Regions from separate parts of the Viridibacterium curvum genome, predicted to be linked through region 2. Evidence: predicted binding sites of a transcription regulator. Region 2 holds the regulator's gene; each other region holds the start of a gene.
The links. Region 2 encodes FliA, which starts transcription of late flagellar genes. Its sites were predicted from a motif close to CTAAAGTTNNNNNNNNNNNNGCCGNTA; they were not measured.

Region 1 (10,070 bases), 180 kb from region 2:
GTCACCGTCCGCGATCTGATCCGCTACGCCACCAGCCGCTTCAATCGCAACAAGCTGGTGTTCGGCCACGGTCTGCAGGACGCCTACGACGAGGCGGTCTACCTCGTGCTGCATACCCTGCACCTGCCCATCGACCGACTGGAGCCTTTCCTCGACGCCTGCATCCCGACGGATGAACGCACCGAGGTGCTTGAAATCATTCACCGTCGCAGCGATGAACGCATCCCCGCCGCCTATTTGACGGGCGAAGCCTGGCTAGGCGAATTCCGATTCACGGTCGATGAACGCGTGATCATTCCGCGCTCATTCTGCGCTGAAGCGCTCGCTGATGGCCTCTCGCCATGGATTGACGACGCATCGCAAGTCACGCGGGCGCTGGATCTCTGCACCGGCAGCGGCTGTCTGGCCATCGTGATGGCTCACTGTTTCCCCAGCGCACAGATCGACGCCATCGACCTGTCGCCAGATGCGCTCGAAGTCGCTCGCATCAACGTCGAGGACTACGGCCTGCAGGACAGCATCCGCCTCATCCAGTCAGACGTATTCTCGGCACTCAAGGACGAGCGCTACGACTTGATCGTCTCCAATCCGCCTTACGTTACCGCTGCATCAGTGGACGCCCTGCCGCCCGAATACCTGCACGAGCCCGCAATGGCTCTGGGAGCCGGAGAGGACGGCATGGAAATTGTTCGCCGCATTCTCCGCGACGCCCACCAGCGCCTCACGCCCAACGGTATTCTGCTGATCGAAGTAGGCCACAACCGGGCTGAATTCGAGGCGGCATTCCCCGCACTGGAACCCGTCTGGCTGACTACAACCAGCGAAGAAGAAAAACTTCTGTTACTGCGCGCGGACCAGTTGGCAGCTTGAGCATTTTTTGGCGTCGGGCCCCTCAAGTTTTGAGGCCGCGCCGCCGTATCAGTGCCATAGCCGGTTCATAAGAGGCGTCGCAAATCCCTGTGGCGCCTTGTTCCGGCTGAAAACAAGAGGCATTCAGCCTCATGGCACGCTGGAGATACGGGATGTCCATTACCCGCAAGATTCTGTTCCTGGTCTGTACAGCCATGCTGACGACCATCATCGTGCTGGGCGTTGCACTGGCAGGCAGTTCGGGCAGCACAGGGGTGCTGCTCACGGTCGGCATCATTGGACTGGCGGTGATTGGAGGCACTGGTTGGTTCCTTGCCAAAGCGGTGTTGCAACCGCTGAATACCATCCACAAGGCCATCGCCTGCGCGGCAGACAATCTCGACTTCACGGCAGACATCCAGGCACACGGCCAGGATGAGCTCAGCGAAATCATTCAGGCCTACAACCGCCTGATCAGCAAGCTGCGCGCGAGCTTCACTGAAATGCAGGCTTCGACATCGAAAATGCTCGAAGTCACGGAAGACGTCGATCGCTCGTCACGCAAGATTGCCCGAAATTCGGTTATCCAGAGCGATGCCTCCACCAACATGGCAGCCGCTGTCGAGGAAATGACGGTCAGCATCAGCATGGTGGCACAGCAGGCACGCGATGCCAGCCAGCACACAGGCGAATCGCGCAACATTGCCGAGCACAGCTCTGAAGTGCTGCTGACGACGCTCAACGGTATTCAAGCCATCTCTGACTCTGTTCGCGATGCCGCCGGCCGCATCAAAGCCCTGCGTGCCGACTGCGACAGCATTTCTTCGGTGGCCAACATGATCCGCGAGATCGCAGAACAGACCAACCTTCTGGCGCTCAACGCCGCTATCGAAGCAGCACGCGCGGGCGAACAGGGCCGCGGCTTTGCCGTGGTGGCCGATGAGGTGCGCAAGCTTGCCGAGCGCACCGCCAAGTCCACGCAGGAAATCAGCGTACTGCTCGGTCGCATGCAGGAGAGCGCCAAAGTTGCCGTGACGAGCATGGACAAGACCGAGGAAGCCGTCGCCAACGGCGTCACCAATGCGCGCCAGGCGGGGGAATCCATCGAGCGCATCAAGGATGGCTCATCCGCCGCCGCCAGCGTCGTCGAAGACATTTCCGATGCCATCCGCGAACAACAAGCGGGTAGCACCGCCATCGCGCAGAACATCGAGCAGGTCGCTCAAATGAGCGAGCAGAACTCGGCGGCGGCCTCGCAAGCCGCGCAAGCTGTAGTCAGCCTCGCCGGCATGAGTCGCGATGTAGCCCGTCTGCTGTCGCGCTATCGCGTCGACGCCAACGCCGAGAAGAAAGTCTTGCTGCGCGTCGCCGACATCCAGAGCGATGATTTCCCGACCGTGCGCGCCTTGCGCGCCATGGGCGAAGCGCTCAGCCAGCGCACGCAGGGACGCATATCGCTCAAGGTCTATTCGGCGGGCAGCTTCGGCTCGGAGAAGGAAGCGCTTGAACAGACGCGCAGCGGCGCGCTGGACATGGCGCGAGTCAACATCTCGCCACTCAACAAGAGCTGCCCCGAAACCATCATCCCCACCCTGCCCTTCCTGTTCCGTAGCATCGATCACATGCAGCGCGCCATGGATGGCGCACCCGGTGAAGAAATCCTGGCTTCGTGCGCATCAGATGGCTTGATCGGCCTCGCTTTCTACGACAGCGGCGTGCGCTCTATCTATTCAAACAAACCGATCCGCAGCCTCTCTGATGTGCGCGGCATGAAGCTGCGCGTGCCGCAGTCCGACCTGTGGATCGCTGTGGCCAACGCCATGGGCGCTGCAGCAACACCGATGTCGATCGACGAAATCATCGCCGGCAAGCGAACCGGCCTCATTGAAGCTGCAGAAAACAACCTGCTGGCCTTCGAAAGCTTCCGTCACTTCGAAGTGTTCAGCCATTTCTCCAGTACCGAACACTCCATGGCGCCCGACGTGCTGATCTTCTCGAAGAAGATCTGGGACGAACTCAGCGAAGACGATCGCAAGATCGTCAAGGAATGCGCCAAGCAATCCGTGTCGACGATGCGTCGCTACTGGGCCGAAAAAGAAAACGCCGCCCGCAAGAATCTCGCTGCGGCCGGCACAACCTTTGTCGGCAACTGCGACAAGAAGCCCTTCCAGGACGCCATGCGCCCGGTCTACGACAAGTTCGTCATCACCGAAAAGCAGAAGTCGTTGCTGCGCAAGATTCAGGATATGCAGTAGGCGCAGCGAAGACGATCAAGCAAAAAGGCCACCGACTGGTGGCCTTTTTGCTGTCAGCGACCCCACTCAGATCAGGGCTGAGTGATCGTGATGTTCGTGAACACGGTACGGGTCGCCACATTGTTGGCAGCAAACACGCCCGCATGCACCTTGGCAGGCAGGCCAGACAGAGTGCCGATGGCGGAGCCACTGGTGGTCCAGCTCGTACCGCCATCACGCGACACATAGGCCGTAACCGTATTACCGGAACGCACGATGCGCAACTTGGTCAGCGGTACCGATGCTGCGGTACTACCGATCGATACGGCCACACCCGTGAAGTCCTGGTTCAACGATGCGCCACCGACCCCGCTCACCAGCGCAGTCGTGCGCGCCGCGTAAAACGGCTGGTAGTCCGTGCCCGCGCCGGTCGGCGACAAGCCCGACACTACGATGATGGGCGCCGTGCTCGTCGAACCATTCGAGCAATCGCAAAGCATCACGCCAAGACGGTAAGCATCAGACGAATCCACGGTGAAAGGCACCGAAATGCTTGCCACAGTCGCGGTAAAAGTGAAGTCACCCGTGAGCTCCTTGGCCACCACGGCAAAGCTCTCACCGTAGCCAGCGAACTTGCCATTGCTGGTCAGCAAACTGACTTCACTCGCCGTGCCATCGGTCAGCGTGTAGCTCAGCGTCGAATTACCCAGAGTCGTCTGCGAGGTGTCACCACGGAAGTTCCAGGTGCTGCCCAGCCAGGCTGTCGGTGCCGAACCCGAAGAAGTACTAGACGAGGCGGAGGAGGTGCTGGAAGAGCTCGCAACACTGGAAGCGCTGGAACTCGCACTGGACGTCGTGCTCGAACTGCTGGAGCTGCTCGACGCAGATGACGTCGCCGCGCTGCTGGAGGACGACGATGGCGCACTGCTGCTGGCGCTGGTTGTGCCGGCGCTCACACTGCCACCACCTCCACCACCACCGCAGCCTGCAATCATCAGCATCACCAGGCCTAGTGCTGGCGCAACCCCACGCCAGCGGCAAAAGCCGCCGGACTTTCCGTACGTACCCATCATCGACTCCGATCTCTACTTGATTTTGATTCTTGAGGTCGGACGTGTTGCGACAAACACGCAGGAATGCCGCAAAGCACATCGCACTCTTTTTCCTGATTTTTCAGCAGTTTACCCAGCAAACACGAAACCATCCAGCATTACGGTGTGCACTACGCTACACCTGCCTGTTGATCCCCGGTAACGATCTGCCACGCGCCCCCCTGATGCAGTTCCAAGGCACGCTGATGAAACTGCGCCAGGCTTGTGTGATGCCCCACGCTGAGCACGATGCTGTCGGGCAGCGCCTCAATGATCATCGCGTACAAGGCATGCTCCAGCCCTGCATCCAGGGCCGAAGTCGCTTCATCCATGACCAGCAGCCGAGGACGATTGACCAGAACGCGTCCGAAGGCCAGGCGCTGCTGCTCTCCGGGCGACAGGATCTGCGACCAATCACGCTCATCGTCGAGCAAATCGACGAGTTGGGGCAGCTGCACACGCTGCAGGACCTCACGGGCGAGAGCATCATCAAGGGCCTGCCCGGGGTAAGCCAGTGCGAGGCGCAGGCCGCCAACGGGCAAATAGGGCCTCTGGGAGAGGAATAGCGCATTCGCGTCAGTCGGTCGTGCAAGTTCCCCCCGGGTATATGGCCACAAGCCAGCCACAGCGCGCAACAACGTCGTCTTGCCCGCACCGGATGGTCCCCGGACCAGCAAGCGCTCGCCCGCCACTAATGAGAATGACAGCTCACTTATCAGCGGATCCCCCTCGGGATGCAGCACCGAGAAGCGATTGACTGTCAGACGATCTGCCACCGGCACGACACTGGGGACCGGTAGTGCGTTCACCTCGGTCATGTTTTTGACGAATCCGCTCAGGCGATCGAGCACGGCGCGGAAGATCGCGAATTTGTCATAGGACTCGCGGAAGAATGACAGCGCATCCTGCACCTGATTGAAGGCCTCCAGCGTCTGCATCAGATCGCCTAACTTGATTGCACCGCTCAGCACGCGTGGCCCTTGAATCAGCAAGGGAAAGATCACGCCAACCTGGCCAATGGTGAAATTGAATCCATTGAACTTGAGCTCCCGCCACAATGTGGCCCATGAGTTTGCAATTACGTTGCCAAAAGCCCCCTCGAGTCGCGACTTCTCGACCTTTTCCCCGCCATACAACGCAATGCTTTCGCCGTATTCACGAATACGAATCAGCAGATAGCGATAGGTCGCAGAAAACTGTTCCGCAAGGAAGTTCAGACGGATAAGGGGCCGGCCGATCCAGAAAGCGAAAAAGCTGGTGGTCAAGACATAGACATAGACGAGAAAAACCATCGCCCGCGAAACCTCATGACCCATGACGGTCAACGAACCTGACAAGGTCCACAGCAAGGTTGTGAAAGCAACTATCGACACCACGGCCTTGACGCCATCCAGAGCAAGCTCCACCGCCTTCTCGCCCAGGGTTTCTGTATCCTCCTGAATACGCTGTTCGGGGTTGTCCTGCTGCGTTTCAGCGTGTCGAGCGAGATAGTAGGCCCGGGATGACATCCAGGCATTGAGCAATTGCTCGTTGAGCCATACACGCCAGTGAATGCGAAAAGCTTTCCTGATGAAGGCGTCGAGCAGCAGGCGAACGATGTGAAGGCTGGCCAACAATGCAAACAGCCAGACACTGAGCCAGAAGACCTTGGCATCAAGGTTCTGCAAGCTGGTATAGAGGTCGTTGTACCAGAAAGAAAAAACGAGGTTCAGCCGCACGGCCATCAGCGAGACAAGCAGCATGAGCCCCAGCATCAGCAGCGGCCGCAAGCTCGTTCGAGGGGAGAAATAGGCTCCCGTGATCAGGCGAAACTGACGCCCCCAAACGGTCCAGCGCATCAACCCCAGCATGGCAGGCACAAACACAATCAACGTCAAGGCATAGGCCTTGGCTAGCCAGATGCTGCTGGCAATGAGCTCATTTCCCCAGTTCATCAAGCACTTCCAAAAATTGCGTAGGACGGAATCCTACAGAGTTTGCTCACTCCACTGAGACATCGCGCTTAGAAGATATGGCAATGCAGCGTGGAACTTTTTAGTTTGATCGCCATACTAAAGCCTTGGGCAGAGTCAGAGTCCGTCGCTGCCAAAACCAGAACATTCCCAGGAGACAGCAATGAAAATGCGCCATGCCCTCGTCGGCACGCTCGCGCTTGCACTCACAGCCAGTGCGTGGGCCGCCAACCGCCCCAAAGGATGGGTCACCATCTGCACCGAAGGCCAGACCTGCTCGGTCGCCGCCAACACCAATGTCGCCTTCGGGCGTGCCGATCAGTTCTTCTACAAGGTTCTGAGTGGCAGTTTCGCCTGTGCCGAAGCCACCTTCGGCGGCAAGATCGCTGGCGGCAAGAACGAATGTTCGACGGCTACCACCAGTGCCTCATCGTCTAGTGTGGCCAGCAGCTCTTCGTCGACCGCCACTTCGAGCAGCAGCTCCTCGAAGTCGTCCTCCTCGTCAGTGGCAAGCTCCATCAGCTCATCCTCCACGTCTTCGAGCAGTGTGGCCTCCAGCGCAAGTTCCTCGGGCATCCCGGCAGCGACCGGCACCACGATCAACAGCACGACTGTGACGATTCCGGCCAACACCACTAGAGACTATGGCTTCCAGCGCATCGGCATCGTCGCACAGGCATCAAACTGTGATGACGAAGGCCAAAAACCGGTGTTCAAGCTCGAAGATGGCGCTTCGCTGAAGAACGTCATTATCGCCGGAGGCCTGAACGGGTCAGACGGCGTTCATTGCGAGGGCAACTGCACCCTGGAAAACGTGCACTGGGAGGACGTCTGTGAAGACGCTGCCACCATGCTCGGCGGCAGCGGCAAAATCATGAAAGTCATTGGCGGTTCAGCCAGCCACGCGTCGGACAAGATCTTCCAGCACAACGGCAAGGGCAGCACCATCCAGATCACCAACTTCTCAACCTATGGTGACGTACAGCGCTTCTGGGCATCGTGCGGCAACTGCTCCAGCAATGGCGGTCCGCGCTACCTGGTCGCCACTGGTGTGACCATCAACGGCAAGGTCGTCAAGCCGGATGGCAGCGCGGGTTACCTGCTGCGCCTCAACTCCAACTATGGCGACAAAGCCACAATCCGCAGTTGGAAGATCAAGGGCTGGACCAAGGGCAATCCCAAGGTCTGCGTGCAAGCCATCGGCGTGCAGCCGGGCGAAGCCCAGACCAACCAGGGTGAGTTCTGGAACACGGCCTACTGCGACGTCAAGGAGAGCGACATCACCAGCTTCTGATCAAGATGCAGTGTGAAGAAAAACCCGGCCAAGGCCGGGTTTTTAATTGCTGATTGCGCTCAGGCTGCCTTGCGCAATTCGGTGGGCGTGTCAGCGGCTGCCTTGCGACGCGCGGGCTTGCGGCGAACCGCTCCCGGGTCAAATGCTCCATCCAGCCCACGCAATGCGTCCTTGCGGGCTTTCAGCGCCATCTTGAAGGCACCTTCTTCACCATATTTCTTTACCGAGAACTTCACACGTTTGCGACGCCCGTCCGGTAGCGGCCAGGAGGCCACCCAGAACCAGCGCTGCTTGTCTTCGGACAGGTCACGGGTTTCCGATGCGCAATAACGGCACACCCCGACCACGCCGGAGCGGTTGTTCTTCTTGACGATGTTGGAATATTCGCGCATGGAAAAAGGCGGATTGTTGCTGATGACCTCATCACGGTAGCCTTTGGCCGCCGCAAAGGACTTCTGCTTCCCACCATGCACGCCGTCGGAGAAATGCTTGCGATGAATCACGCCACGACGCTGGATAGTTACCAGCCAGCCATGCGTACGGCTGACTTCGTTATCCACGCGGCTGATTCCATAAACACTACCTCTGCTCACGTCGTTCCTCCAGATACTTTGAGGGTTATGGCGGCGATGTGAGGGATTTCGGCAAGTAGGCAGAAAACTTTAGCCAGTTCCGCGTTTCCGGGCAGGGTGCCGACAAGCGCAACACAGGGCGCCGAACCCCTGTCTGGTTCTCAAGTCCTGTGCATTTCTGGTCGGTATAAAACCAGCGGGCATCGCCGCCGGCAAGAATGCAGTGGTGTGAGATGAAGATCGAGCAATCCAGCCTTTCCATGCAGGGCGCCGCGCAGCGGCAAAGCATGGCGCGAAGCGAAACCAACATGCAGTTCACGCTGCGTGCTCCTCGCCAGGAAGCTCCGCCTCCGGCAGAACGCGTCGATATCAGCACGGCTGGACGCGACGCTTTGGGTGCCGCGAATGAAGTTGGCACGACAGAATCGAGCAAATCACCCGCAGACGAGCGTCTAAGCTTGCTGATCGCCGTGATCGAACAGCTGACTGGCCGAAAGGTCGAATTCTTCGACAGCTCCGACCTTGCCAACGTTGCGCAAACAGGTGACGCCTCCGCTGACTCCGCCGCCATTCCACAAGGCCGCACAGCGCAACCCGAACCGGAGTGGTCGTTCCACTTCGAGCATCGGGAAGTGCAAGAAACTACGGAAGCCATGCAGTACTCGGCACGCGGAACGGTCAAGACGGCAGACGGTCGCGAGATCAGTTTCGACTTCGCACTCGAAGTCAGCCGCCATGAACGCCGCAGCAGCGAAACCACCATCGATGCGGGCAACGTACGCAAAGATCCGCTGGTCCTCAACCTCGCAGGCGGCCCTGCCCTGCTGAGCGCCCACCGCATCCAGTTCGACCTGGATAGCGACGGCAAGAAGGAAGCCATAGCCACATTAGGCAGTGGCAGCGCATTTCTGGCCATTGATCGCAACGGCAATGGCGTCATCGACGACGGCAGCGAACTCTTTGGCCCACGCACCGGCAGTGGCTTCAGCGAACTGGCTGATCTCGACAGCGATAACAACGGCTGGATCGACTCCTCCGATCTGCAGTTCTCGCAACTGCAGGTATGGCGACCGGGCGGAACGTTACAGAGTCTGGGGACAGCCGGCATTGGCGCCATAGCCCTGCAGAACGCAGCAACCCCTTTCGCACTGCGCGAGGGCACAGATGACCGAGGCATGATCCGCAGCACAGGGATCTATCTGAACGAAGACGGCACGCCTGGCAGCATCCAGCACGTCGACTTGACGGTCTAGTTGCGGCAGGGCTTGATTCGGGCTTAGTTGTCTACCAGCTGCAAGTCGCCCCCACCCCCAAACCCCAGAGATGTGGTGTCGGTCGGACGCGTAGCAGGTGTTCCGGTTGCAGCAGAAAGCGCCGTTTCGGACTTTGCCAAACGGCGTGACACCGTTGATACCAGACGCTGACGGAAGTGTTCGAGACACTCTTCGGAAGTCAGCGACAAGGCAGCAGGCGAAATATCCAGGTAAGTCACCGGTGTCAGGCTGACCACCGTGGCATGCTGAAGGTGGTCGATCTCATCGAGATAGGCTGTTTCACCGAACGACTCGCCAACGCCCAACTTCGTCACCACACGACCGCCGACCGATACTTCGACCTCACCCTCGAGCAAGATTCCGAAGCGCTGGTCGTTGCTGCCTTCGCGAACCAGCTGGGTCAGTGGCTCCACCTTGCGCCAGACCGCGAAGCGCACGACCTCCCAGATCTCGATGTCGTCGAATTCAGTGAAGAACGACAGCTTGCGCACCGCCGAGAATCTCGAGTTATCAGGGGTACGCTGGTTTTCGTCATAGATCTTGTAACGGACTGCGGTCAGATCCTTGGCAAACTCGGCGCCGTTCTTGTAGCGGGAGTACAGATCTTTTTCCAGCGCTTTACGGATGACCATGTCCATGGACTCCGGGACATCCGGGTTGAGCTGACTTGCAAGTGGTGGATCGGCGTTGATGATCTTGTAGACAAGCTGGGCCGGGTTCTTGGCGCGGAATGGCAGACGCCCCGTGAGCAGGTGAAACAACACGACACCCAGCGAATAGAGGTCGGTCTTCTGGTTGAGCGGG
Region 2 (10,070 bases):
CGGCCATGCTCTCGGTCATCGTCGGTCTGGCGCTGCAGCCCACCCTTGGCCACCTTTTCTCAGGCGTCTCCATCGAGATTGAGCGACCACTGCGCGTTGGCGACTACATCCGGCGTGGCGAGGTCGAGGGCCAGGTCACCTCTCTCAACTGGCGCTCCGTCTTCGTCACCACCGAGGAGGGCACCCGCATTGTCATCCCCAATAGCGACTTCACCAGCCGCACGGTAGAAGTCATCGACGGCAGCCGCCCGTTCCGCCACAGCGCCGTTTTCGACATGTCCAGCAGCGTCACACCCGGCAAGGTGATGCGCATCGGCATGCGCGTGCTGCGCAGTGGCCTCAGCGATGTCTGCATCACGCCCGAGCCCATGGTCGTCATGGTCGGCACCGAGCCCCGCAGCGGCAGCGTGCGCTATGCCCTGCACTTCTACACCCACAACTTCCTCAAGCGTGAGCAGGTCGCCTCCGACGTGCTCGAACGCCTGTGGTACGCCCTGTCGCGCGAAGGCCTGCAACTCATCCCGCCGCCGCGCTTCGGCAATAACCAGGGCAACAACAACGCCGGCAGCAGCGTGGCTGGCACGCGCCCCGCAGTGGATGCCAACGCCAAACCTGCAGAGTCCCCCGGCACCAAGGCGCCCTCCAAACCCGAGTGGCAGGCCCTCATCGGCGAGCTGTTGCCCGAGCTTCCACCCACCCTTGTCACGCGCCTCGCCAGCAGTGCCAAGCGCTACCGCTATGGCCCTCACGAAACCGTCTCGCCCAAGGTCGCCGCCCTTGTCGTCAGCGGCCGCCTGCGCGAAGCGCTCAGTGTCGAGGAGGTCAGCCTGCCCATCGTGCTCGAACAGATGCTGCAGGCCGGCCCCAATTCCGTCAGCAAGCCCGCCACCATGCCTGCCGCCAGTGTCAATCGCTTGCTGCGCGATGCGTCACAAGCCATCGGTCCGCTGGCCCAGTCACTTGTCGCGGGCTACGCAGCCGTCACCGATGACCTCTGGCTCGCCTACCAGGCCGTTGCCGTGGGCATCATCGACCCCCAACGACGCGCCGAGTTCCTGGCGCGTGGCCCCGAGCATCCCTCCCGCGGTCTCACACGCGGCGACCTTCTCGGCTGGGACCGACTCCTCAAGCTCAACAACGATCCCGCCAGCAAGAGCCTCGCCACGCAGGACTGCGAACTGCTCGTCTGGAACGCCGCCACCCTGCGCTCGGCCCTCGGCAATCTCGACGAGACCGAACTCAACGCCTTCATCCAGCTGCTCGTCCGCAAGCAAAGCCATTGCCGGCGCCTGGACCTGCCCCGCCTGCAACGCTGGCTGGCGCGCACCGGCGGCTTGCTGTAGTTCCGCCGCTCTTCCGGGCAGCTACCAGCCGCAACCGCCCCGCGCTACACTGCGCCACAGCCTTGTTTTATTGGCTAAAGTCAATTTCAATGACTCGCCACCTCCGGTATTCCGTAGCCCAGTCTCCAGCAGCCCCAGTAGCCCGCTTTACACGAGGGATCACCAGAATGAACACCATTGCCCAATCCAGCATTCGCCGCCTCAGCATTCTCGCCTGTGCCCTGGCGCCCCTGATGTTTACCGCGTGTTCCAGCCAACCCAAGCTTGGTGGCTCCGGAACAGTCGCCTCTGGCGGCGCAGCAGGCTCCACCGCATCGGGCGAAAACAGCCAGCTTGAAAAATGCACCGAGTCCCTCGGTACCATCTCCCTCGTCGAAAACCAGCAAGCCGGCTGGTACAGCATCCTCACCAATCAATACAAGCTCCCCCCCACCGCCAACCTGCTGCGTCTCATGATCCAGCAAAGCAACTGCTTCGTCGTCGTCGAACGCAGCGCGGCCGGCCTGCGTGCCATGGAGCGCGAACGCAACCTCGACCGCAGCGGTGAGCTGCGCCAGGGCAGCAACTTCGGTCGCGGCCAGATGGTCTCGTCCGACTACGCGCTGAGCCCTGAAGTCCTCTTCTCCGAAAGCGACACCGGCGGTGTCGGTGGCGTGGTCGGTGGTGTCATCGGCGGCACGGCAGGCCGACTGATCTCGGTTGTCGGCGCCAATGCCAAAAACCGCGAAGCCGGCACCATGCTCACCCTCGTCGACAACCGCTCTGGCGTTCAGATCGCCGCCTCCGAAGGCAGTGCCAGCAAGGTCGATTTCGGCGGCTTCGGCGCCCTGCTCGGCAGCCGCGCCGGTGGCGCCGCCGGCGGCTACACCAACACGCCGCAGGGCAAGATCATTGCCGCTGCCTTCATGGATTCTTACAACCAGATGGTCCGCTCGCTGCGCAACTACAAGGCGCAGGAAGTCAAAGGCGGCCTCGGCAAGGGTGGTCGCCTCAAGGTCGGCGACTGAGCCCTTCCAGCCCTGTCACAGAAGCCTGGCGCGTCACTGACCCGTCAGGCTTTTTTCTGCAACGGTTTCACCTGCACACAATCCAGATCAGGAGAGCATCATGAATCTCGTCGAACGTGCCAAGAACATCCTCCTCAGCCCCAAGACCGAATGGCCGGTCATCGAAGGTGAAACTGCCACCGTCAAATCCATCTACCTCGAATACCTCGTCATCCTGGCCGCCATTCCCGCCATCGCCACCTTCATCGGCATGTCGCTTGTCGGCTACTCGGTCCTGGGCATGTCGATCAAGACGCCCCTGCTGGCCGGCATCGCCAACCTCATCGTCAGCTACGTCCTGTCCCTGGTCATGGTCTTCGTCGTCAGCCTCATCGCCGACGCACTCGCCCCCAGCTTCGGTGGTCAGAAAAACCCCATCAGCGCATTCAAACTCGTCGCCTTCAGCATGACGGCCAGCATGCTCGGCGGCATCTTCAGCATCATCCCCGCCCTGTCAATGCTCGGCCTCCTCTGCTCGCTCTACGGCATCTACGTGCTCTACGTCGGCGTCGCACCGCTGATGAAAGTACCCCAAGACAAAGCCATCGGCTACACCGCCGTCCTCATCATCTGCGCCATCGTCATCGGCGTCGTCGTTGGCGCCATCTCCGGCATCGTCGGCGCCGTCGGCATGCGCGGCTCAGCCATCTCGATGAGCACGCCCGACACCACCCAGCAAGCCCCGATCAACATCTCGATCGACACACCGCAAGGCAAGGTTCAGATCGACACACAGAAGCTCGACGACATGAACAAGAAGATGGAAGAGATCGGCAAACAGGCAGAAGCTGCTGCTGCCAGCGGCGACCAGAAGGCCAGCATGGAGGCCGCGGCCAAGGCGCTGCAGGCTATGGGTGAAGCGCTGGCTGCGCAGTCGGCGGCAAAGTAGAAACCCTTCCGAATCGCCAAAGCAAATAGGCTTGCCGCTTGTTACGTTGCATTGAAACTGTTTGTATCACTTGGCAATACCGCCACAATCCAAGCAGCAGGCCACTCTCCTCCCATAACGCCCGGTTTGCCTAGGGCGCCCTATATCTAGTTCGGCGTCTATGCGTTCAACGATATCCACCATACTGGCCGGCACGCTCGGATGTATCACATGGCCTTTATTTTTAATTCTTATTGGTGACAACCCCGTTGGGAAAACGGGTGGAATTGATTTATTGGTACTTCTCTCTCCTATCGTATTATTTGCCGTACCGTTTTCAGCTCGCCTCAGACTTAATGGCTCAACTGGTCTAGCCGCTTGGATTATTGCGGCGGCCCCTGTGCTTAGCGCCGTAAATTTTGCTTTTGTGATTGTTATCGACGGGCTTTCAAAAACAGATGCAACTAATGCAGCGTGGGCATGTTGTGGGGTGTGGCTTCTGATTAGTCTGGTGGTCAATGGCATTGCCAAGAAAACCAACTCCTAACGGACAACACCACGAGATCTCCATAGAAAAACGGGAGAAATTTTGCAACGAAGGATATTTACAATATTAACCAGCGCTGTTGTTTCTGCCTATGCAGGGGCCATGGCCATTGATGCCAATCACGACCTTGGCGTCATTGAAATCCTGCCCGGACTCGTAGAGATCAATTCAAGTTCATCCCGCGTAAGAACTGAAAGCGACTCAAAAAAATATGTATATTTTGTTAACGGATACAAAATAGGAGAGGAGTTTAAAATTGAATGCGAAGGTGACGCTTATAGCTTGTGCGAAGAAAATGAATTTTCCAAAAAAAATGGGATTGAAAACGCGAAAGCCTGGGTCATTCCTATCAACAACAACAAGGGGTTTATTCGCGCACAAGGCGTATTGCGAAATGACGGAAAAATTGAAATAAAAGAGTACAAAGAATCTGAGAAGAAGGCAGAAGAACTAAAAGAAAAAACAAAAACAAAATTATATATTTTTGTATCAATATTTACATTTTCATCATTGGATTTAATTTTATCTTTCATTAAAAAGTAAATACCTAATAATGACTTTTTTTGCGCACCGATTGACTGGCAAAAAAAACACCAACCCCCATCCACACACATGTTAGATAAAATAGCAATTGAAATTATTGTCATTTTTTCGACGCACTTGGTTGTTTTTGCAATTATTTTATTTTTGTCATCTATAATTGCAAAAAAATACGCAAAATCCACGCGCTTAAAAGTTATTATCTATTCAATTCCTTTCGTTTTTTCATTACTTCCTTTTGTTATACACAGCCCAAGTCACGACAAAAAAACATTAAATTATGAAAAAAATACTGAAAAGGATCGTGAAGAAGAATACAGACACGCAAACAACTCACTGCATTTATCTAAACTCTGCAAGAATCGAAAAAGAACAGTTCGCGGCATAGGACAAAAAACCCAGTCTGGACTCGCCATTTTCTATGAATCAAGTAAAAAACCAGACATAAATTTTAATAGACTTGTTGCCAAGCTTACGCATGGAAATAATTCATGCGAATTTACAGCGCTGACTTTTTTAGAATTTAAAGAATATAAAAAAAATAATTTTGACTATAAAGAAGAAGGCCTCTTCGAACAAAAACACTTGTGCGACAATCCCGACAAATATATTCAAAAAAGCTCCACAGCAAGGTATGAACTTGTTTTTGGCGACTCAATAGTCACCTCAACTCCGTGGAAGGGCGAGGTTTCAAGTGTTTCTGTGCGCATTCAGGATCGTACTACCGGGGAACTAGTTGCTGAGGACACGCTTTATTCGCTTGGGCGGACGTCGGAGGTCGGAGTATGCCCAAGCCACCAGAGTCAATTAGTTCAGTTGATCACTGATGTTTTCGGACCATAGAAAACATGGGAGTGCCAACAAGTCTATCGCCTGATCAAGTGCTGTGGCCGCTCAGAAGTGGCTCCCTGTTTTCCTGACTCGTCCTATCCCGCCAATTGGATACATACGTGGATCGCTGGCAACAGTACCTTTTCGAAGCACATCCCGAGGCAACACTGCGTAACTGGGCGAGGCGCCTTCAGAAGTTCCGCTTCTTTCGTGCCTATGGCGGCCACGCCAACGATGGTGACTCGCTGGATGTTTGCTACGCCTATCAAGACACAGGTGAACTTCAGGAGTTCTTTGCGCATCTTGGCGTGAAGCTGGTGATGCATGAGACGCAGCCTCCCCAGCCGGAGCCCGACGTTTCATATCCTGGCGATGTCTATGCCGCGTTCCCATCGCTGATTCCCGGCACTCGCTGGATTGAGCAACCCAGGTACTGCGTCATCGACGGGCATAAGGTTTTCGCGTGGTGCGAGGTGGGCAAGATCAGACTCTCTATCGGCATGAACTATGAGGTGACACCTTCTGATGTCACTGTGGCGGAGGCCATTGAACGGTTGCTCGAAAATGTGTCACTTACTGTCATTGAGCCCCCAATCGACAACCGGAACTGCATATGCCCCAAGTTCTACCCGGGGTATTTCTCCTGAACGTAGCCGCCACCATGAAATGCACGAGCGCCTTAATCGCGCTGTTGATGCTCAGCGTCTCCACATGCGCGTTCGCACAGAAGAGGCATTGGGTCATCTGCGACCTGACCGTCATGGTGAAGAGTGCCCAAGACACAGTGCCGCGTGTTTCGGGTCTGGTGCGTTCAAGCAACGCGCCAGCAGGCACCGAGTGCCCTGCCCCCGGCGCTGTCATCTCCTTCCTGCCGGAAACCATGGACTATCAAACGGTATTGCCGCGCAAGCAATGGCCGGGCGTTGGCGAAGTCGTGACGATCCGTTACCGCTATCTGCTGGGCGAATGCAAATACACGGGCCCTTGCAAGATCGAGCATTTCTCGTTGATGCGATGAAGCCACCGTCTTGGGCTTTGGCCGACGAGCTTGTGAATACCCGATGTGAATTGCTGACTCGCCGAAGCAGGCGTCAGACGATGTAACCCTGCAGCCTGCTTTCAATGATGCGCGGGTTGTCGCCGTGGGCGATGGCGACGATGCCGTCGAGCAGCATGTCGCGGACGGCGACGAGGCGGGTGATGTTGGCCTGCAGCTTCTTGGCCATTGGGAGGAAGATGAGGTTGGCTGAGCCGACGCCGTAGATGGTGGCAACGAAGGCGACTGCGATGCCAGCGCCGAGCTTGCTGGGGTCGGAGAGGTTCTCCATGACGTGGATGAGGCCCATGACGGCGCCGATGATGCCGATGGTGGGTGCATAGCCGCCGGCGGCTTCCCAGATCTTGGAGGCTTGCTTCATCTCGACTTCCCAGGTGTGGATGTCGATTTCCATGACTTCGCGGATGCGCTCGGGTTCGACGCCGTCGACGAGTAGCTGCATGGCTTTGCGCAGGTAGGGATCAGGCTGCGAAGCCATCTTGTTTTCGAGTGTGAGCAGGCCTTCCTTGCGGGCGATCTGGCTCCAGCTGACGACCTGGGCGATGAGATCATCGAGCGGCGGTACAGGCGGCTTGATGACCCAGACGGTCATCGCGAGGCCCTGCTTGAAGGTGCGCCAGGGGCTTTGCAGCATGACGGCGCCGAAGGTGCCGCCGACAACGATCATGAATGCAGTGGGCTGGATCAGCGAGCCGATGTGTCCGCCTTCGAGCAGCTGGCCGCCGATGATGGCGACGAGTCCCAGCAGGAGTCCGGCAACGCTGATGACATCCATGCGGCGGGCCCCGGCGGTTCAGCTCAGGCCGCTGAGGCGCGTCGGCTGCGGGGCTCTGCCTGGGGCATGGCGGAGTCGCGACCGCTGGCGATGCGCGAGCGCAGGCGTGCGATGGCCTGGCTGTGCAGCTGGCAGACGCGGGATTCGGAGACGCCCATCACTTCGCCGATTTCACGCAGGTTGAGGTCTTCTTCGTAGTAGAGGCCCATGACCATCTTTTCGCGGTCCGGGAGGTCGCCGATGGCCTTGATGAGCACCTGACGCATGCCGGCTTCTTCCAGCATGTCGAGGGGGTCGTTGCTCTCGCCGACGATGTGGCGATCGAGGTAGTCGTCTTCTTCTTCGCTGCCGAAGTCTTCGAAGTACACGAGCTGGTAGCCGCGGGCTTCCTGCAGCATCTTCTGGTAATCAGCGAGGCTCATGCCAAGCGATTCGGCGAGTTCGCGCTCGGTGGGCTGACGGCCGTGAACCTGTTCGAGGTTATGGATGGCGGTTTCGATGCGGCGCATCTCGCGGCGCAGGCTTCGCGGCAGCCAGTCGTTCTCGCGCAGGCCGTCGAGCATGGCGCCACGGATGCGTTGCACGGCGTAGGTCTCGAACTGGGCGCCGAGGCCTTCTTCGTAACGGCTGATGGCGTCGAGCAGGCCGAGCATGCCGTTCTGGATGATGTCTTCTACCTGCACGCTGGCCGGCAACTTAGCCATGAGGTGGTAGGCAATGCGTTTGACCAGGGGGGCATAGCGCGCCACAAGCTGGTCTTTGTCGAGTGTTCCCGCTGCGTTATACATCGTGCTCTCGCTCAGTAAAGGTCACTCGCTGAGTGAATGGTCAGCAACATCATGGAGCCATTCTGCGCTGCAGGTGACACACATGCCTTGTGGAAAAAGACCGGTGTTGTTGCCCAATTCGCTTTCCAGTTTGCGTTTCTGTCCGGCTGACTCTGACGGTCTGCGCGGGGGCAACCACGGGAGCCGCCCATCTGGTTGCTTACGGCCCGGCAAGAGAAAAACTTGAGGCATGGTCGTCCCCCGTCACAGCCCCGCATTGCCCCCTTCGCCCGTCGAGAGGCGGGGTGCGGCCATGAGCAGGCCAGCTTCGCTGCGGTCGAGCTTCCACGGGGAATCGGCAGGGATCTCCCGCAGGGCACGGTGCAACAAATAATTGCGATTGGGCAGGTGCAGGTCTTCCGGCACGCGCTGGCCGTTGGCGATATAGAGCATGGGCAGGGCGTGGCGGATGGAGACATCCAGCGCGGGGGCGATGCTGTTGGCTTCGTCGAGCTTGGTGAAGATGCAGCCGGCGGTGTCGGGCGAGACGTAGGCGCGGATGACGTCATCCATGGTGTCGCCGCGCACGGTGGCGTTGAGGCACAGGATGCGGGCGATCTTGCCGACGGAGTTGAGCATGGCCGCTTGCTCGCCAACCATTTTGTCGCGCTGGCTCATGCCTACGGTATCGATGAGGACCATGTGCTTCTTGCGCAGCTCTTGCAGGGTGGAACGCAGGTCGCTGGCGTCGCGCACCACATGCACCGGCACGCCGAGAATGCGGCCATAGATGCGCAGCTGTTCGTGGGCGCCGATCCGGTAGCCGTCGGTGGTGATCAGGGCCAGGCGGTCGGCCCCGTGGCGCACCACGCAGCGGGCAGCGAGCTTGGCGGTGGTGGTTGTCTTCCCTACCCCGGTTGGGCCGACCAGCGCGTAGACGCCGCCGCGGTCGATGATGTCGGCTTCTGCGTCCTGCAACTGCAGGTCGCGGGCGATGAGCTGGCGCACCTGGTTGCGGGCTTCGTTGAGATCGCTGCCTCCTGCCAGACCTTGCGTGAGTTGGTGGGTGAGCTGCGCCGAGAATCCCGCTTCAAGCAACTCGCTCATCATCTGCGTGCGGGTCGGCGCGGTTCGCGATATCTCGCTCCATGCAAAGCCGGCGAGCTGACGCTCAAGCATGCCCTTGATGGATGCAAGTTCGTGCATCAGGGCCGCGTTGGCGGCCTCCAGGCCGCGCACGCGGGACTCTTCCTGTTCGGGTTGGGCAGGCTGTGACGCGTGTTCGGCGGGACGGCGCTGCGGTGTGCTGCTCACATCCGCATGGTCAGCCCCCGCATTTGACTGACTGCCTGGGTAATTGAGTGGACTGCCGTCGGACCGGACGCGGGGCGGCGTGAAAGGACGCACCATCTGGCGCCCCCCCGTGTCAGCGTCATGATCCGGCGCGTCAATGCCGGAACGGAATACCGGGCGCGGACCCGCCGGCTGGGGCTGGCTGCGTCGCGCAAGTTCGGCAGCAATCTGCTCACCGATGCGCTTGCCATTGCCTGCACTGGCACCACCCTTGCCGCTGCCGGCAGGCTGGCCGTTGACGAATGGCGCAGCTTGCGGCGCTGGCTGATGGGTTTGCGGCTCGCGGGCCTGTCGCACCGTGGCGTTGAGTTCGCCCATGGCCTCGGGCGGCAACGCGACGATTTCAACACCACCAGGCACGGAGCGGTTTGACAGCACGACCGCGTCGGCGCCCAGCTCTGCCTTGAGTGCCGCAAGCGCTTCACGCGCCGTTTTGCCCACGAATTTGCGCACGTTCACCATCTTCAGCCTCCTATGACGCCCGTGACGCGGATCGTGCGAGTTTCAGGCACTTCCGAGTGGGCGATAACCTTGAGAGAGGGCACCGAGCGACGCAGGAAACGCGACAGCAGCCAGCGCAACGCATTGGGCACGAGCAGTACGGCGGGCTGCCCGGCGTCTTCCTGACGCTGGGCAGCTGCTGCGGTGTCGCGCAACAGCGTTTCGGCCAGACCGGGTTCGATGGTTGCCGAATCGGCACTCGAGCCCTGCATGGCCTGCAACAACAAACGTTCGAGTCCGGGGTCCAGCGCGATGACCTGCATGTCGGCACTTCCCGGGAAAAGCCCCTGCACGATGGCGCGGCCAAGCGCCGTACGCACGTGGGCTGCGAGTTCGACAGCATCCTGCGTGCGCGGCGCGAACTCGGCGAGCGTTTCGACGATGCTGCGCATGTCGCGGATGTTGACGCCTTCTTCGAGCAGGTACTGCAGGGTCTTCTGCA
Region 3 (10,070 bases), on a different contig from region 2:
GCGGCCTGCACGGGCAGGGGGAGCCAGTGCAGCAACCAGATGAGGGGTGCGAGGATGGCAGTGGGCAGACTGCGGAGTACGCTGCGGATCATTGGGGTGGGGGTTCTGCGCCAGCAGGGCGCTTATAGCGGTTGTAGCCCCAGAGGTATTGCGTGGGGCAGCGGAGGATGAGGGATTCGAGGTTGCGATTGATTGCGTGAACGCGTTCTTCGAGCGACCCGGTGATGGCTTCGGTCGGTGGCGAGACGTGGATGCGCCAGCCGCGCCGAGAGAAGCGCTCGCCCCAGAAGAACAGCACGATGGCGTTGTCGACCTGGGACAGGCGAGCTGCGAGCGTCATCGTATAGGCAGGCTTGCCGAAGAAGGGCGACCAGATGCCTTCACCCTTGCCCGGAGCCTGGTCCGGCAGCAGGCCAGCCATTTCGCCTTGTCGCATGGCGCGGATCAGGCGGCGCACACCGGATAGATCCGCCGGTGCCAACGAAACGGCACCCTGCGCCCGTCCGGCACGCAGCAGCGGTTCGACATAAGTCTGTTTGGGCGGGCGGTAGAGAATGGTCACCGGCATGTGCTCGCCAACGTAGAGCGAGGTGATCTCGAAGCAGCCGATGTGGGGCGTCAGTGCGAGGATTGGGCGACCTTCGGCACGCGCGGCCTCAAGGTGCTCCCAGCCTTCCACATCCAGCACCTGAGACAGCACGCGCGGCAGCGGCTGCTGCCAGATCCAGGGCAGTTCGAGCATCATGCGGCCGGCGTTCTTGGCTGCTCCGTGGCGTTCCTTGCGCGTCGGCTCGCGACCCAGAGCACGGGCCAGGTTGCTGCGCAGGTGCTGGCGGTAGCGTGAAGCCAGCCAGTAGGTGGCCAAGCCCGCTGCGCCGCCGAGCCGGTGCAGGGTCGGCAGTGAGCGCTGACCCAGCCACTGAAGCAGGCGGGGGAGCAAGAGCGAGGCGAGACGGTGCTTGGCGAGCATGGCGGCGGATTATCTCACGAGCCCGCCAGCACGGCCGACGGGCTCTTTCCTCCGTCGGAACAAGGGATTAGAATGCTTCCATCCGCCGAGTTAAAGACAACTTGCAGGGCGGGGTCGCCGACACCGTCGGGCTGACCAACAAATTCTGCTAAAGCGTCGCCTGCTGATGACCCCGAAGCTGGCCTCGCGCCACCTACGGGGTTTTTTGTTTCAGGAGCAGAACATGGCGAATGAGTATCTCTTCTCTTCCGAGTCAGTGTCCGAAGGCCATCCGGACAAAGTGGCTGACCAGATTTCCGATTCCATCCTCGACGCCATCCTGGCGGTTGACCCGCGTGGTCGTGTGGCCTGCGAGACGCTGGTATCGACCGGCCTCGTCGTCATCTCGGGCGAGATCACCACCACCGGTCACATCAACTACCGCGAAATCGCACAAGACACCGTGCGCCGCATCGGCTACGACAGCTCCGACATCGGTTTCGACTACAAGAGCTGCGCCATTCTCACCGCCATCAATCGTCAGTCGCCCGACATCGCCCAGGGCGTGAACGAAGGCGAAGGTCTCGATCTCGAGCAGGGTGCTGGCGATCAGGGCCTGATGTTCGGCTATGCCTGCAACGAAACGCCCAGCCTGATGCCGCTACCGATTTACTACGCGCACCGCATCATGCAGCGCCAGGCCGAAGTGCGTAAGGACGGCCGCCTGCCCTGGCTGCGGCCCGACGCCAAGAGCCAGCTGACGGTGAAGTACGTCGATGGCAAGCCGGTCGGCATCGATACCGTGGTCGTATCGACCCAGCACAGCCCCGACGTGTCTCACGCTCAACTGTCTGAGGCCGTGATCGAAGAGATCATCAAGCCCGTGCTGCCCAAGGAATTGCTCGGCGCCAACGTGAAGTACCTCGTCAATCCGACTGGCCGCTTCGTCGTTGGCGGTCCGCACGGTGACTGCGGCCTGACCGGGCGCAAGATCATCGTCGACAGTTACGGCGGCATGGGCCGCCACGGCGGTGGCGCTTTCTCGGGCAAGGATCCCTCCAAGGTCGACCGTTCAGCTGCCTACGCCGGTCGTTACGTAGCAAAGAATCTCGTTGCTGCCGGCCTCGCCGATCGCATCGAAGTGCAGGTCGCCTACGCCATTGGGGTGGCCCGCCCTGTGTCGCTGAACGTCAACACCTTCGGCACCGGCAAGATCAGCGACGACAAGATCGTTGCCCTGATTGAAAAGCACTTCGATCTGCGCCCCAAGGGCATCATTCAATCGCTCAACCTGCTGCGCCCGATCTACGCCAAGACGGCAGCGTATGGTCACTTCGGCCGCGACGAGCCGGAGTTCACGTGGGAGGCAACCGACAAGGCGGCAGCGCTGCGCGCAGACGCCGGTCTGTAAGCTGTTGCTGACCTGACAAAGGGCCGCGGAAGCGGCCCTTTTTGTTTCCCGCGAGATCGCTCAAGCCCGTTGCGGCATTGCCGTAAAAGAGGGATGCGGGCTGCTTTTCCACGTCCGTGCAACGCCTCGCCTCGCCAAACCCTCATGCTCAAACGCGTTCGCGCAGATCAGCTTCGTATCGGGATGTTCATCCATGAACTCTGTGGTTCCTGGCTGGAGCATCCTTTCTGGCGTTCGTCCTTCAAGCTATCTGCTGCCAAGGATCTGGAGCGCATCCGCAAGAGCGGTATCCGCGAGGCCTGGATCGACATCTCAAAGGGGCTGGATGTTCCGATGGATGAAGATGCGGGAGTGACCCAGCAAGAGGCGGAGGCCGTTGTTGAGCAAGAGCTCAATGAAATGGCGCGTGTTCAACGCAGCGTCGAACCCTGCTCAATGGCGGAAGAGCTGCAACGTGCTACGACGATCTGTCACAAGTCTCGCGAGGCTGTGGCGTCCATGTTCAACGAGGCGCGCATGGGCAAGGCGCTGGATGCCGACGATGCCATGCCGCTGGTCGAAGAGATTGCGGGGTCCGTGATGCGGAACCCCGGCACGCTGATCAGCCTGGCGCGCCTGAAGACCAAGGATGACTACACCTACATGCATTCGGTGGCGGTCTGTGCGCTGATGGTGGCGCTGGCCCGCCAGTTGCGCCTGGACGAACAGCAGACCCGCGAGGCTGGCATGGCGGGCTTGCTGCATGACGTGGGCAAGATGTACATCCCGCCCGAGGTGCTGAACAAACCGGGCAAGCTGACTGACAGCGAATTTGTCATTGTGCGCAAGCACCCGGAAGAGGGCTGGCGCATGCTCAAGGAGGGCAAGGGCGTTGGTGAAATCACGCTCGACGTTTGCCTGCACCACCACGAGAAGATGGATGGGACGGGCTACCCGCACCGACTGGCAGGTGATGAAATCAGCCTGTTTGCGCGGATGGGGGCGGTCTGCGATGTCTATGACGCCATCACCTCGAATCGCCCTTACAAGCGCGGCTGGGACCCGGCGGAATCCCTGCGCAAGATGACCGAGTGGTGCAAGGGGCATTTTGACGAGGCCATCTTCCATGCCTTTGTGCGCAGTCTGGGCATCTATCCCACCGGGTCACTGGTGCGCCTGCAGTCTGGGCGTATCGCCGTGGTGATCGAACAGTCGCGCGATTCGCTGTTGGCGCCTGTGGTGCTGGCTTTCTACTCGACCAAGAGCAACGAGCGTTTCGAGCCAGTGCTGATCGATCTGTCGGACAAGAGCATCAAGGACGCCATCACCAGTCGCGAAGACCCGGATAAGTGGAAATTCCCTGATCTCGACATGCTGTGGATGGGAGAACTACCAACTGGCGCTTGAGCCTGGGCCGGATAAGTGGCCAGCCTGTGAATAATCCGGCAGGCTGGCTATAATGACGTACTTTCCGAGGAGCGCTGCGAGGTCGCACAGACCCCAGGCTCGGAACCTGTGCCCGAAGCATCGGGCCGGGTCAGATTCAACGGCGCTCACCTGTTCAACCGTGCCGGGCACGGGTCGAGGGTGAGTCGTTTCAGCAGCACACATTCCCCGTCCTTTGTTCGGCCACACTGTTCCAGGAGAACACCGTGGCGAATGTAACAACCGAGTTCACTGATTACGTCATTGCCGATCTCAAGCTTGCCGATTGGGGCCGCAAGGAGATCAAGATCGCCGAAGGCGAGATGCCGGGCTTGATGGCCATTCGCGAAGAGTTCGCGAAGACCCAGCCGCTCAAGGGCGCGCGCATCACCGGCTCGCTGCACATGACCATCCAGACCGCCGTGCTCATCGAGACGCTCACCGCGCTCGGTGCCGAAGTGCGCTGGGCATCGTGCAACATCTTCTCGACGCAGGATCACGCGGCAGCGGCAATTGCCGCTGCCGGCATCCCCGTTTTTGCCGTCAAGGGCGAAACCCTCGTCGACTACTGGGACTACACCCACCGCATTTTCGAGTGGGCTGACGGTGGTTACTCCAACATGATCCTCGACGACGGTGGCGACGCGACCCTGCTGCTGCACCTCGGCGCCAAGGCCGAGAAGGATCTGTCGGTCATTGCTGATCCGAAGTCGGAAGAAGAAACCATCCTGTTTGCCGCCATCAAGGCCAAGGTTGCGACGGATCCGACCTGGTACTCGACGCGTCTGGCACAGATCAAGGGCGTGACCGAAGAGACCACCACCGGCGTGCATCGTCTGTACCAGATGCATCAGCGTGGCGACCTCAAGTTCCCGGCCATCAACGTGAACGACTCGGTCACCAAGTCCAAGTTCGACAACCTCTATGGTTGCCGCGAGTCGCTCGTCGACGGCATCAAGCGCGCGACTGACGTGATGATCGCCGGCAAGATCGCCGTGGTCGCAGGCTATGGCGACGTGGGCAAGGGCTCGGCGCAGGCACTGCGCGCGCTGTCGGCCCAGGTGTGGGTCACCGAAATCGACCCGATCTGCGCCCTGCAGGCCGCCATGGAAGGCTATCGCGTTGTGACCATGGAATACGCCGCCGACAAGGCCGACATCTTCGTGACGACCACGGGCAACTTCCACGTCATCACCCACGATCACCTCAAGGTGATGAAGAACAACGCCATCGTCTGCAACATCGGTCACTTCGACAACGAGATCGACGTCGCCTCGCTCGAAAAGTACGAGTGGGAGGAGATCAAGCCGCAGGTCGACCACGTCATCTTCCCTGATGGCAAGCGCATCATCCTGCTCGCCAAGGGCCGCCTCGTGAACCTTGGCTGCGGCACGGGCCACCCGAGCTACGTGATGTCGTCGAGCTTCGCCAACCAGACCATCGCGCAGATCGAGCTGTTCACCAAGACTGCCGAATACCCGATCGGCGTCTACACGCTGCCCAAGCACCTCGACGAGAAGGTCGCGCGCCTGCAGCTCAAGACGCTCAACGTGCAACTGACCACGCTGCGTCCGGATCAGGCTGCCTACATCGGCGTGCCGGTTGAGGGCCCCTACAAGGCTGACCACTACCGTTATTGATTGTGAAGCAGTGAGGAGTCAGGAGAGAGGAGTGAGGAGGAAACACCGCGACCTGTTGGCTTGGCAACATGCCATTGCCTTGGTCAAAGCTGTTTATCAACTCACCACTGGCTTTCCTGACTCCGAAAAGTTTGGGCTAACAGCCCAGATGCGAAGGGCGGCGATTTCAATCCCTTCCAATATTGCCGAGGGGGCTGCGCGCAATACGACCAAGGAGTTTCTGCATTTTCTTGGTATTGCGCGTGGTTCGTTGAGCGAGTTGGATACGCAGATCGTCATCGCCCGCGAACTTGCGCTATCGGCGCAGACTGATGAACTTGAAACAAGCATCAGTGATTTGTTTGGCCTTCTGAACGGACTGATCAATTCACTGAAACGCGTGGAGACGCAATGACCTCCTCACTCCTCACTCCTCGCTCCTCACCGAAGTTCAGTATTGAGTTTTTCCCTCCGGCTACGCCAGAGGGCATGACGAAACTTCAAGGTGTGCGCGCGCAACTCGCCGCATTGGGCCCCGAGTTTTTTTCCGTGACCTATGGCGCCGGCGGTTCGACGCGTGACCGCACCCTGCAGGTCGTGCGCGAAATCCGTGAAGCCGGCCTCGACGCCGCGCCGCATCTGTCGTGCATCGGCTCCACGCAGGACAGCATCCGCGAGCACCTCGCCGAGTTCCGTGAGATTGGCGTCAAGCGCATCGTTGCGCTGCGTGGCGATCTGCCATCAGGCATGGCCGATCCGGGCGAATTCCGTTACGCCAACGAGCTGGTCGAGTTCATCCGCAAGGAATCCGGCGACGAGTTCCTTCTTGAGGTGGCGTCGTATCCGGAAGTGCATCCGCAGGCGCGCAGCTTCGATGCCGACTTCAAGGCATTCCTGACCAAGGTGCGGGCTGGCGCCAGTTCGTCGATCACGCAGTACTTCTACAACGCCGATGCCTACTTCCACTTCGTGGAAGCTGTGCGTCGCGAAGGCGTCGACATTCCCATCGTGCCGGGCATCATGCCGATTGCCAGCTTCACCAAGCTGTCGCGTTTCTCAGAGAGCTGTGGTGCCGAGATTCCGCAATGGATGCGTCGCAAGTTCGAAGGCTTCGGCGACGATGCCGAGAGCGTGCGGGCCTTTGGGCTTGATGTGGTGACGGCACTCTGTGAACGCTTGCTGGCGGGTGGTGCGCCGAGCCTGCATTTCTACACGCTGAATCAGACGGGGCTGACGCGCGAGCTAGTGCAGCGGCTGGGGTTGCAAGCCAGCTAAGTGGTGTGCGCTATTGCTGCAACGAAAAGCCCCGTGAGGGGCTTTTCTTTTGGCATTTCACGGGGGCTAGCTATGAGCGAGTCGCTAGATAAAGCAAAAGCAACGCGATTGAATACGCGATACCTATCCATGCTGCCGCCCAAGTGACCGCCATTCCGGCTGAAATTGCCACTGATTTGCCTGGATGGGTTTTGCGCAGATCTTCATTTGCGAAGATGTAATAAGTCGCTACAAAAAACATCAGGATCTGAGCGGTGTATCCCAGAAACTGGGTCGCAAAAAAGACCGCTGTTGCCAAAAAAGGCGTGGCAAATAAAAGAAGAAAGCGAGGTGTGTTTACCTTGTAACTGGTTTTCAGTAGGAGACAGCTTGTCAGAGAGCGTACAAGGATGGCGCAGACAAAGGAGGCTGAGACCATGGCCAAAGCCAATACAGAGAACAGCACACGAAAATCTGGCACTGAGGCGTACATGTATGCAATTAGCGCAGGATGTGCAAATCACCTAGCAGCAACCAGAGTGCCGCTGCACCCAGCACGATCAGCGCGACAATCAGTCGTCGATTCAGCCGCTGCTGTGCCTGCAGGTGCTCGGTCACCATCACGACCTTGCGTGCAATCTCATCCGCATCCTGATTCAGCGCACGGTGCAGCAGGCGCGGCAGCTGGGGCAGGGTGATGGCCCATTGCGGGGCTTCTTCCTTGAGCTGGCGCAGTAGTGCGCGCGGGCCGACCTGCTCGCTCATCCAGCGCTCGAGGAAGGGCTTGGCGGTGTCCCACAGGTCCAGATCGGGGTCGAGCTGGCGGCCAAGTCCTTCGATGTTGAGCAGGGTTTTCTGCAGCAGCACGAGCTGCGGCTGCACTTCCATCTGGAAGCGGCGGGCAGTCTGGAAGAGCCGCAACAAGGTCTTGCCGAAGGAGATGTCTTTCAGCGGCTTGTCGAAGATGGGCTCGCATACGGCGCGGATGGCGGATTCGAATTCGTCGACGCGCGTGCCGGCCGGCACCCAGCCGGCGTCGAGGTGGGCTTGCGCGACGCGCTTGTAGTCGCGCTGGAAGAAGGCGAGGAAGTTCTGCGCGAGGTACTGCTTGTCGCGGTCGGTCATGCTGCCCATGATGCCGAAGTCGAGTGCGACGTACTGGCCGCGCTTGGCGCCCTCGGTGGCGACGAGGATGTTGCCGGGGTGCATGTCGGCGTGGAAGAAGCCGTCGCGGAAAACCTGGGTGAAGAAGATTTCGACGCCAGCGCGTGACAGCTGGCGAAGGTCGACGCCGCGTTCCTGCAGGGTGTCGGTTTGCGAGATGGGCACGCCATGCATGCGTTGCATGACCATTACCGATTTGCCGCAATAGTCCCAGTAAATCTCGGGTACCTGCAGCAGGGTTGAATCCTTGAAGTTGCGGCGTAGCTGCGAGCAGTTGGCGGCCTCGCGCATCAGGTCCAGCTCGTCTTCGAGGTGCTTCGCAAACTCTGCGACGACTTCGCGGGGTTTGAGTCGGCGGCCGTCGGCCCACAGTTTTTCGAGCAGGCTGGCCGCGGCTTCGAGCAGGGCGATGTCGTTGGCGATGATTTTTTCGATGCCCGGCCGCAGGATCTTGATGGCCACTTCGGTGCCATCCGGCAGGGCGCCGAAGTGCACCTGGGCGACCGAAGCCGAGGCGACCGGCGTCATGTCGAAGCGCGAAAAGACCTCGCTGACCGGGCGGCCGTACTCGGCTTCGAGCCTGGCCAGTGCCTCGTCGGTGGGGAAGGGCGGCACGCGGTCCTGCAGGCGGGTCAGTTCGTCGGCCAGCTTCGGGGGCAGCAGGTCGCGTCGCGTCGACAGCATCTGGCCGAACTTGACGAAGATCGGCCCCAGTGATTCCAGCGCCAGGCGCAGCCGTACCTCGGGCGCCTCGGCAAAGCGCCGTTGTGGCAACAGGCGGCGCAGCCACGAGCCCACGCGTGTCGTGGCGGCGTGGTCGACCAGGATCTGGTCGAGGCCATGACGGAGGCCGACGGAGCTGATGCGGGCAAGGCGGAGGAGGCGCACGGGTTGGCGATGAGGCAGGCTGGAAAGGCCGGATGTTAGCACTGGGGCGCGGGAGGGCTGAGGTACTGAGGACTGAGTGCCGAGTCACTCCCCAGCGCTCAGTCCTCAGTACTCAGCACTCAGTCCTTGTTTTGTTGCAGAACGGCTTGCACCAATTCCGGTAGCTGGCACAATCGCAGCTGCAAGACTGCCGTGACAACTCGTACAAAGGTGGCGCATGTCGATGTCCTTCCGGGCCCGGTTCCTGTCTCTGCGTGGCCGCCTGCCGCGCGCCGCATTCAACCTCTCCCTCCTCGCCTGGTTCTGCGTCACGACGGTGCTGTTCGTGTTCCTCGAAGCGCGCTTCGGCAGCCAGAGCACCCTGTTTCTCTACCCGCCGGCCGCCTGGTGTCTGCTGGCCCTTGTCGCCAAGCGACTGCATGACCATGGCCGCTCGCTGCTGAGCCTGTTGTGGGGCTTGATCCCCTTGTTCGGGCCGCTGTATCTGGCACTTGTGCTGCTGTGCTGGCGCGGTTCGCAGGGCGAGAACCAGTACGGTGACGACGTCCTGCAGCGCGGGGCCGACTACCTGCAGGTCGCGGTGACGGGAGTGCAGGCCTGATGAACGCGCCGCAATCCTTCATCAACGACGTCAGTGGTCTCAACCCGGTGCCGGTGTGGGTGGTCAGCACGCCGACCTCCATAGAAGAAGTGCAGGAGGCCGTGAGCCGGACGGCGGTGCCGATTTCCGTCGGCGGCGGTCACTTCAGCATGGGCGGGCAGACGGCCAGTCAGGGCAGCCTGCATCTGGACATGCGCCAGCTCAACAAGGTGCTGTTCTTTGCGCCGCAGGAGAAGATTCTGCGTGTGCAGGCCGGCATCCGCTGGTGCGACATCCAGAAGTTCATCGATCCGCACGGTCTGTCGGTACAGATCATGCAGACCTATGCCAACTTCACCGTCGGCGGTTCGTTGTCCGTGAATGCGCACGGGCGATACGTGGGCCTCGGGCCGTTGATCCTGTCGGTGCGCAAGCTGCGCCTGGTGCTGGCGGAGGGTGAGGTCGTGGATGCCAGCCCGACGCACAACGAACACATTTTCAACGCCGTCATCGGCGGTTATGGCGCGATCGGCATCATCGTCGAAGCCGAGCTGCAGCTGGTCGACAATTGCCGTGTCGAACGTCGCGTCAGCGAGATGCGTGTCGACCAGTACGCCGAATGGTTTGGCCGCAACGTGCGCAATGCGCCGGGCAGCGTCTTCCATCATGCCGACATCCACCCGCCGCATTTCGGTCGCGTAAGGGCCGTCACCTGGAGCGAGACAAAGCGTCCGGTCACGGTGCCGCATCGTCTGCAACCTTACCGCGCAAACCACCGCCTGCTGCGCTACGCGCAGCAGG

Region 1: ABEA02_RS03950 (AP2 domain-containing protein) is a predicted target of FliA. The motif match lies at 8,060-8,086, and genes of this name have one in related genera.
Region 3: ABEA02_RS07900 (cyclic di-GMP phosphodiesterase) is a predicted target of FliA. The motif match lies at 2,420-2,446, and genes of this name have one in related genera.

The regions. Positions count from the first base shown of each region.
Region 1 is NZ_BAABLD010000002.1:574,756-584,825, forward strand. It holds gene prmB (50S ribosomal protein L3 N(5)-glutamine methyltransferase) at 1-870, shown strand, start outside; gene dctP (TRAP transporter substrate-binding protein DctP) at 1,023-3,104, shown strand; gene ABEA02_RS03935 (hypothetical protein) at 3,176-4,153, opposite strand; gene ABEA02_RS03940 (ABC transporter ATP-binding protein/permease) at 4,306-6,108, opposite strand; gene ABEA02_RS03945 (pectate lyase) at 6,290-7,420, shown strand; gene ABEA02_RS03950 (AP2 domain-containing protein) at 7,480-8,013, opposite strand; gene ABEA02_RS03955 (hypothetical protein) at 8,226-9,245, shown strand; gene ABEA02_RS03960 (serine/threonine protein kinase) at 9,269-10,070, opposite strand, start outside.
Region 2 is NZ_BAABLD010000002.1:394,233-404,302, reverse strand. It holds gene ABEA02_RS03090 (mechanosensitive ion channel family protein) at 1-1,343, shown strand, start outside; gene ABEA02_RS03085 (CsgG/HfaB family protein) at 1,511-2,350, shown strand; gene ABEA02_RS03080 (Yip1 family protein) at 2,451-3,278, shown strand; gene ABEA02_RS03075 (hypothetical protein) at 3,439-3,804, shown strand; gene ABEA02_RS03070 (hypothetical protein) at 3,907-4,347, shown strand; gene ABEA02_RS03065 (hypothetical protein) at 4,417-5,187, shown strand; gene ABEA02_RS03060 (hypothetical protein) at 5,295-5,822, shown strand; gene ABEA02_RS03055 (hypothetical protein) at 5,837-6,193, shown strand; gene ABEA02_RS03050 (flagellar motor protein) at 6,267-7,007, opposite strand; gene ABEA02_RS03045 (RNA polymerase sigma factor FliA) at 7,031-7,795, opposite strand; gene flhF (flagellar biosynthesis GTPase FlhF) at 8,039-9,589, opposite strand; gene flhA (flagellar biosynthesis protein FlhA) at 9,592-10,070, opposite strand, start outside.
Region 3 is NZ_BAABLD010000008.1:27,738-37,807, reverse strand. It holds gene ABEA02_RS07915 (lysophospholipid acyltransferase family protein) at 1-92, opposite strand, end outside; gene ABEA02_RS07910 (lysophospholipid acyltransferase family protein) at 89-970, opposite strand; gene metK (methionine adenosyltransferase) at 1,194-2,360, shown strand; gene ABEA02_RS07900 (cyclic di-GMP phosphodiesterase) at 2,505-3,746, shown strand; S-adenosyl-L-homocysteine riboswitch at 3,807-3,901, shown strand; gene ahcY (adenosylhomocysteinase) at 3,992-5,404, shown strand; gene ABEA02_RS07890 (four helix bundle protein) at 5,436-5,798, shown strand; gene metF (methylenetetrahydrofolate reductase [NAD(P)H]) at 5,795-6,658, shown strand; gene ABEA02_RS07880 (hypothetical protein) at 6,729-7,130, opposite strand; gene ubiB (ubiquinone biosynthesis regulatory protein kinase UbiB) at 7,139-8,689, opposite strand; gene ABEA02_RS07870 (DUF805 domain-containing protein) at 8,907-9,290, shown strand; gene ABEA02_RS07865 (FAD-binding protein) at 9,290-10,070, shown strand, end outside.